Regions from separate parts of the Halobacillus sp. GSS1 genome, predicted to be linked through region 1. Evidence: riboswitches for the same ligand, from Rfam matches in the RefSeq annotation. Region 1 holds a riboswitch; the other holds the start of a gene.

Region 1 (4,183 bases):
GGCTCTTCTTATGTAAATGTTGTCCACTATCAACGATATATTAAAATTCCCACGACATTTCCCGGGAAATGTCGAAATAGGATTGTTTTTTATAGACAGGTACATGGAAACTAGAAAATAACCATTAGTAAAACAATCTGTTCATCATTCCTCTCTCCTGTTGAGGGAGTCACTTTTACGATTTTTTTAATCGATAAGTAAATGAATGCAAAACTAATAAGAAAAATAACCGAAAAAAACCATTCCATTGGAGTTCCTCCTTTCTTTCAATATCGTCTTGATAACATGACCATCGTTAGAAATACAATCACAATGTTTAACGCTAACAGGACACTAAGTAAATCAAGTGCGCTTAACGTGATCACTTGCAGAGCAAGCAAAAAGTGTAAGACAGCCATAACACCCATCATAACGAAGAAAGAATAGAATACAGCCTTATGCCTGATCCATTTCATGCGTTCATCCTTCTGTTTGAACTGAGGGTATAAGTAGCTCATACTGAAAGATAAAACCCCTAAAGAAACCATCGTCCAGATCATAGCCGGCCATTCGCCACCTATCGTACCTACGACAATCAAAAAACCTCCCATGAGTAAAAATAAAGCACCGATCACCTTAAATGCGCCAGGAGTATAATCCATCTTCATTCCCCCTCCTCTGTTTCATAAATAAATAAATCTTCAATCCGCACACCAAACACACGTGCTAATTCAAACGCAAGCGGCAGTGAAGGAGAATACCTGTCCTTCTCAATCGATATAATCGTCTGCCGAGATACCTGTAGCTTCTCGGCTAATTTGTCCTGTGATAACCTTTGCTTTTTTCTAAACTCTGTTATTCGGTTCTTCATATCACCCCTCCAATTAATTCCAGTTTATAGTAAAGCAACCTTTACGTAAAGGTTGCTTTACATTTGAATTTTTATTGTTTTATTCTCTACCCTCCGGGGAAATAAGGGGATATGAATAAAAGGAGGATCTCACATGGTCGGAATCGCTTCGGAAAACAGTGTACAATGTGACACCGAGTATTCGACGCTGAAAAAAGTCGTAGTCGCCAAACCTTCTTATATGAAAATTACGGATATCATCAATGAGACACAAAAACATTACCAAAACCAGAACATAAACGTCACAACAGCTCTTCAGCAACATAAGCATTTTGTGCAGGTTTTAGAAAACCATCAGGTTGAAGTCATACAGCTTCCAATTCAGCCGGATCTGCATGAACAGGTGTTTACAAGAGACATCGGTTTTACCATTCATCACCGACTGTTTATCAGCTCTATGAGTGAAAAGGTCAGGAAAGAAGAAACAGATGTGCTTCGCAACTGGGCGGGAGAAAATGACATCGAGGTAGAAGAGGGACTTCCTTCATCGATTGAAGGCGGTGATATTGTTGTAGACGGGTCCACCGTATGGGTAGGTGAAACAAAAAGGACATCTGCTAAAGCGATTCGTGAGCTCCAATTTCGTCTCCCTGACCTGCAGGTAATCCCTATCCCACTGAGAGGAGACATCCTTCATCTGGACTGCGTTTTCAACATCATGGATGAATCTACGGTTATCCTGTATCCCCCTGCCTTTACAAATAAAAGCTTGAAAGTCATCTCTGCAAGATACAACGTCATTGAAGTGACCGGGAGTGAACAATTCACCATGGGTCCGAACGTTCTTTCCATTGGAGATCGGAAAGTGATCAGTCTCCCTCAAAACGAACGCCTTAATACACAATTAAAGGAAAACGGGGTTGAGGTGATTCCTGTCGATCTTTCAGAAATCATTAAGTCCGGAGGTTCGTTCCGATGTTGCACCCTGCCTATAAAGCGTATATAAAAGCAGCCCGTTTCTTTTAGGACGGGCTGCTTTTTTATAAGACCTTAAGAATAGATCAGTAACTTCACTCCTGTGAGAAAAAGCGTTCTTACAAAGGAAGGATAAAGATCAATAAATACATAGTTGATAGAAGATATAAAAGTATAAACAGTTAAAAAAACCGTAAAATCCCACCTTTGATCAAATACGGGTCGACGAGTGAACCATACAGCTACCCCAATGGAAAGCGCAAAAATTGTATAAAACATAAATAATCGTCCAAGAAATTCTATGACTTTTAACGCCCTTTCTTTAGTCCCCCCACTTTAAAAGTACATAAGTGATAAAATAAGACACCACCTAAAGAAAGGAGGTGTCTACGAACTTCATTCTTCCATATCTCAACCTTACCTGTCATCTAAGGACAGGTCTGTTTTTTCGGTGTTTCCTTCTGGATGGAGCAGTTTCATACAACCGTTTGTCTTCCTCGGTCTCAGGTATAATCGGCGGGACGGGTGTCGGTTTCCCTTCGGCATCCACAGCAACCATCGTTAAAAATGATTCTGTGGTCATCACTTTTTGGCCTTGCAGTAAATCATCAGCAAAGACTTTCACATACACTTCCATGGATGTACGGCCCGTGCTCGTCACACAAGCTTCCAACGTCAATGCATCTCCTACTTTAGCAGAAGATAAAAAATCCACAGAGTCGATGGAAGCGGTGACAACCACACAGTTTGAATGCTTCATAGCGGTTAGAGCCGCAATTTCGTCAATGTATGAAAGGACTTTCCCTCCGAATATGGTGTCCAGATGATTTGTATCTGGTGGCAGCACTAGTCTTGTTTGAGTCATTTTAGAATAATGAGCGGGTATAGGTTCCATGAATAGGTTCCTCCTTTTTAAAATCGATCTCCCCGCTTAGGGAGAGAATACAAAGGCATACTTCCTTTTATTCATGGAACGGTAAAAAACTCTTGTTTCATCCAATACACGTAACATCCTCCTATCTCCCGTAGGAATTCATGTCCTTCCTCATGGCAGGTCTCCTGGCTCAGGTTCATCAGCACATAGCCCTTCCCATTTATAGAATAGTGGGTCATCTATGCACCTCCCCATTACAGTGGCGGGACCGCGCTGGCTTTTCACCAAACTTCCCTTTTCAGCTTCTATGACGAAGCCACCATAAGGCGATCAACTTTTCAATGGAAAAGAGAGACTCTCTTCCCATCCACTATCTCCTAAAACAACCACTCATGTCAACACGAACAAAACCATAGTTTTTTGATAATGTTTTTCCATATAAGGGGTTGATTACGAACAATAAACTGATATACTATCTATATCATTCGAATATTAGTTTTCATATAATCGCGGGGATATGGCCTGCAAGTTTCTACCGGTTTACCGTAAATGAACCGACTATGAAAAGCAGCACATGACACCGGGACTTTCCTGTCCACGGTTTCATTGTCTTTGTCTACGTCCAGCACGAAAAGACTTGCTTTCCATAGAGGAAACAAGCTTTTCGTGCTTTTTTGTTACATAAATACCTACTCAAGAAAGGTGTGCTGGATATGGATCAGTTGAAAAAGAAAATTTTAGAAGAGGGTAAAGTCCTATCTCCTTCGGTCATTAAAGTTGATGCTTTTTTGAATCATCAAATAGACCCTGTACTCATGAAAGAAATTGGAGAAGAGTTTGCGAGACGTTTCATAGATTTGGGGATTACCAAGGTGCTGACATTAGAATCCTCAGGTATCGCTCCCGCTCAAATGACAGCACTAAGCCTGGGTGTCCCCGCAATTTTTGCGAGGAAGAGAAAATCATTGACCATGAAAGATCACCTTTTCACATCAAAGGTACATTCATTTACGAAACAGGAAACGAATGAAATTTCCATATCGAAAGATTTTATGTCGAAGACCGATCGCGTCCTGATCCTCGATGATTTTCTCGCGAATGGGCAGGCTGCGAAAGGGCTGATTGACCTTGTAGAACAATCCGGAGCATCGATTGCCGGTGTAGCGATTGTGATAGAGAAAGGGTTTCAAGATGGGGGACGCCTCTTACGCCGCCAAGGAATAAAAGTAGAATCCCTGGCCACCCTTTCATCACTTGAAGACAATACGATCACGTTTGAATCAAAGGAGGTATCCTCATGAAAACAACGGCTTTAGCCATTCAGCATTTGCTGGCGATGTACGCCGGGGCAATCCTCGTTCCATTGATTGTCGGTGGAGCTCTTGGACTGAATTCTGAACAACTTACATACCTTGTCGCCATTGATATTCTAATGTGCGGGGTGGCGACCATTCTGCAGGTCGTCCGTAACCGTTATTTCGGAATCGGTCTACCTGTCGTCCTAG
Region 2 (4,183 bases), on a different contig from region 1:
CCCTTCGATGCCCATTGACAGATCCGGGTATGCTAATGATATCTTCGACACATTGTCATTCTTTTTTCATAAATATACCAGGAAGCGACATGCATTACCCGTTACACTATTCATAGATCTGTTTTTCAGGAGGAAAACGTTATGCTATGGAAAAAATGGGCGCCGATCTTAATGGGCTCCGTTCTGATCGGCCTGCTCTTTTTTATGATCAACTCGAGACCCGGAAGTTCTGAACCTGTGGACCGCGAAGATATTGTCCCCACATTGTTCGTGCACGGATATAAGGGTGGCCCGCGAAGCTTTGAAACAATGATGGACCGAATGCAGAACTTACAATGGGGACAGAAACACATGACGGTATATGTCTCAAGCCGTGGAGACCTTACCATCCGTGGTGGGTTTGGTGAAACGCACAATCCATTCATCCAGGTGCTTTTCGAAAACAATCGGGCAAGTATTTATAATCAAACCCATTGGCTTTCTGAAATCATGCGGCGGTTAAAAGCTGACTACAATATCCAACAAGTAAACCTTGTCGGCCATTCGATGGGAGGCCTTGCCTCAGTTAATTACCTTTTGAGTGAGCATCACTATTCTGTTCCCAGAGTCAAGAAACTGTCCGTCATTGCCAGCCCCTTCAAAGGCATTGAAAAAGAAGGCTACTTTGCTTCCAATTACGGAGCGGCTACGACTGACCTGCGGCCGGAGTCTGAAGCTTTAAAACAGATGGTGCAGAACAAAGATCAATTCCCTAATGATGTGGAAGTGTTTGCTGTAGCCGGTGTCATCAATAACGATGACCCAGAAGCTCAGCATTGGGACGGACTTGTCCATGCGTCAAGTGTAAGTGGATTAGAAGATATCGTCCCTTTTGGACAATATGAAGAAAAGCGTCTCTACAACCCGCTGGCCACACATTCCGGCCTGCACGAACTCGAAGAAGTCGACCAACTCCTCAAAGAGTTCCTCTGGTCGGAGGAGGGCGAGTAAACACAGATTGACCAGGTCATACATTTATTCCCATGTAAAAAGTAAAAAGCACCCGCTCAACGGGTGCTTTTTCTGTTGTTTATTGTTTTTCAAAGATAAAGATCCACATGAAGGTTAAGGCTTGTTTTAATTCTTCATCCAGCTCCGCGATGTGATGGTCTTCCACCCCCCGTTTGTACACTCCCTGGCCTTCTACATACGACCACCCGGTCTCTTCTGCCATTTTTTGAAGTTCCCATGGCATCATCGTATTGCAAATGACTTCTTCTCCGTACACCCTGCGATAACTATTGATGCGCGGCATCGCTGTAGGTCCGAGTAAACCGACACACAAACGGCCACCAGGTCTTAAGATCCGCTTCATCTCTTCCAGGCCTTTATACGGGACTTCCGTCCATTCCAGTGAATTGATCGCCATCGCCGCATCAAAAGAGTGATCCTCAAACGGAAGATTTGTCAGATCACCTTGGACAAATGAAATCCGCTCATCATTCACTCGTTCATTCGCCCGCCTCACCATGTCCTCTGACAAATCAAGACCCGTAACATCAAAGCCAGCTTTGTAAAGGAGATAGGAGCCATAACCATCGCCGCACCCCAGATCAGCGACTTTCCCCTTGGTTACATGCTTGGTCAAAAAAGGAATGATCGTACACCTGCTTCCACCGTCCCACATCTCCCGGCTTTTTGAATTCCACATTTCTGCACGATCGTTCCATTGCTTCTCCGCTTCTTTATGCCAATTAAATGTTTGTGCCACACCATCATCCCTTTCAAAAATATTTCCTATCCTCCATTATAGCGGATCATAAAAGAGATGATAGCTCTATTCTTGTCGAAGCTCGATAAAAAAGAGTTGCATGTTCCTTTTTTCAGCGTTATGATAGAAACACAATATAAGCTAATTTAAAATGAAATAAATACTATATATAGTATCTACGAACAGGAGATGCCACTAGGCTTAATAGGGAATCCGGTTAGAATCCGGAGCTGCCCCCGCAACTGTCATCACTCGCGAAATGGACATTCCACTGTGCTCTGCACGGGAAGGACCTGAGTAAGATCGAGTGTCAGCCAGGAGACCTGTCTTCGTTCGTCGCAGTTTCAACTTCTTCGGGGATTGAGAAGATGAAGCGATGGAACGAAGGCTCTCTTGTCTTCTCTTCGTTTCATGGTTTCATCCGCTCAATTTTCGTTGAGCGGATTTTTTTATTTTTCCGAGACCTGATTTTAATGAACATACACTTTCATTTTCAAGGAGTGAAAAAGAATGGAAACCATAACAAGAAACACGTCCTGGCAAGAGAGAATTCAACAATGTGAAGAAGAATTCCCGCACTTACATGTACAACGACTTATTGAAAAGTCTCCCACACTCAAGAATGACAAACACGCATTCATCCTGGAATGTCTGGCGGAGATCGATGAAACGAGCCCTGACTGGACATATGTAGCGAGTCGCATCCACCTGGAAGATATGTATGAAAAGTCCGCTCACAATCGATCCACATCCGGACCTTATAAGGACTTCTACGGGCTGATTCAAACATTGACCGAAAAGAACATTTACAGCAGGAATCTTCTTACATATTACACAAAAAAGGAAATAGAAGAATTGGAAGACACGATCGTACCGGATCGCGATCATCTCTTCACCTACATTGGTTTGAAGACATTAAGTGACAGGTACCTTGCGAAAAGTAAAGCGAAAGAAGTGTATGAACTGCCGCAAGAACGTTTCATGATCATCGCTATGGTGTTGATGGCAGAAGAAAAAACATCCAAACGCCTTCCTCTCGTTAAAGAAGCGTATTGGGCGCTGAGTCATTTGTATATGACGGTCGCCACTCCTACTCTTGCTAATGCAGGAAAGCGGTACGGACAGTTGAGCTCCTGTTTCATCGACACCATCGATGATTCCTTACAGTCTATCTATGACACCAACACCGACATCGCCAACCTAAGTAAGCACGGAGGGGGAATCGGGGTTTACTTAGGGAAAATCAGAAGCCGAGGAAGTGACATCCGTGGATTCAAAGGCGTCTCATCCGGAATCCTCCCATGGATGAAACAGCTTAACAATACGGCTGTCAGCGTGGACCAACTCGGGCAGCGTCAAGGGGCGGTCGCTGTATATTTGGATGTCTGGCACAAAGATATCTTCCCTTTCCTCGACAGCCGGTTGAATAACGGGGATGAACGTCAGCGAACACATGACCTTTTCACAGGGGTTTCCATCCCCGACCTCTTTATGGAGGCCGTGGAAAATCGTGAAGACTGGTATTTGTTTGACCCTCATGAAGTCCGCACCATCATGGGCTATTCGCTGGAAGACTACTTTGATGAAAAAAAGGGGGACGGATCTTTCAGGGAGAAATACGCCGCTTGCGTGGCGAATCCAGACCTTTCTAAAGAGAAAGTGCCGGCGATTGAAATCATGAAGCGCATCATGATTGGTCAGCTTGAAACAGGCACGCCCTATATGTTTTACAGGGATGAGGTTAACCGTATGAATCCGAACAGTCACGCAGGTATGGTCTATTGCAGCAATCTTTGTACAGAAATCACTCAGAACCAGAAGCCGACCATTCAGGATGAACAATACGTAGAAGACGGTAAAATCATTTCAGTGAAGACGCCAGGGGATTTTGTCGTCTGTAACCTGTCGAGCATCAACCTTGGGCGTGCCGTCACGAGCGGTGTACTGAAGCGCTTGATTTCCATTCAAGTTCGTATGCTCGATAATGTGATCGACCGTAATACCATCCCGGTTCTACAAGCACAGCTTACCAATCAATCTTACCGCGGTGTCGGGCTTGGCACCTTTGGATGGGCCCACCTTCTTGCCAAGAAGAAGATCGCCTGGGAATCCGAGGAAGCACTAGATTATACGCAGGAAGTGTATGAAGCTGTTGCCTATCATGCCATCGAAGCAAGTGCTGATTTGGCTGCCGAAAAAGGAAGCTACCCTTTGTTCAAAGGATCAGACTGGCAGACAGGGGATTTTTTCATTAAACGAACGTTTGACCAAGAGGGGACATGGAACTGGAAAGCCTTGCAGGATAAGGTCTCCAAGAATGGAATGAGGAATGGATACTTGATGGCGGTTGCACCAAACTCCAGCACGTCTCTCATTGCAGGGAGCACAGCAAGCATTGACCCGGTTTTCAAAAAGTTTTATTCCGAAGAGAAA

What was found. Region 1 has a riboswitch for cobalamin ahead of J0K78_RS18755 (acyl-CoA thioesterase). Riboswitches for the same ligand answer to the same signal wherever they lie in the genome.
Region 2: another riboswitch for cobalamin. It lies ahead of J0K78_RS19365 (ribonucleoside-diphosphate reductase subunit alpha); the one in region 1 lies ahead of J0K78_RS18755 (acyl-CoA thioesterase).

Annotation. Positions count from the first base shown of each region.
Region 1 is NZ_JAFLHE010000019.1:11,521-15,703, reverse strand. It holds gene J0K78_RS18775 (hypothetical protein) at 111-248, opposite strand; gene J0K78_RS18770 (permease) at 267-641, opposite strand; gene J0K78_RS18765 (helix-turn-helix transcriptional regulator) at 644-850, opposite strand; gene J0K78_RS18760 (dimethylarginine dimethylaminohydrolase family protein) at 984-1,835, shown strand; gene J0K78_RS18755 (acyl-CoA thioesterase) at 2,229-2,699, opposite strand; cobalamin riboswitch at 2,837-3,017, opposite strand; purine riboswitch at 3,158-3,259, shown strand; gene J0K78_RS18750 (xanthine phosphoribosyltransferase) at 3,392-3,979, shown strand; gene J0K78_RS18745 (nucleobase:cation symporter-2 family protein) at 3,976-4,183, shown strand, end outside.
Region 2 is NZ_JAFLHE010000022.1:17,918-22,100, forward strand. It holds gene J0K78_RS19355 (alpha/beta fold hydrolase) at 142-990, shown strand; gene J0K78_RS19360 (class I SAM-dependent methyltransferase) at 1,070-1,690, opposite strand; cobalamin riboswitch at 1,921-2,094, shown strand; gene J0K78_RS19365 (ribonucleoside-diphosphate reductase subunit alpha) at 2,261-4,183, shown strand, end outside.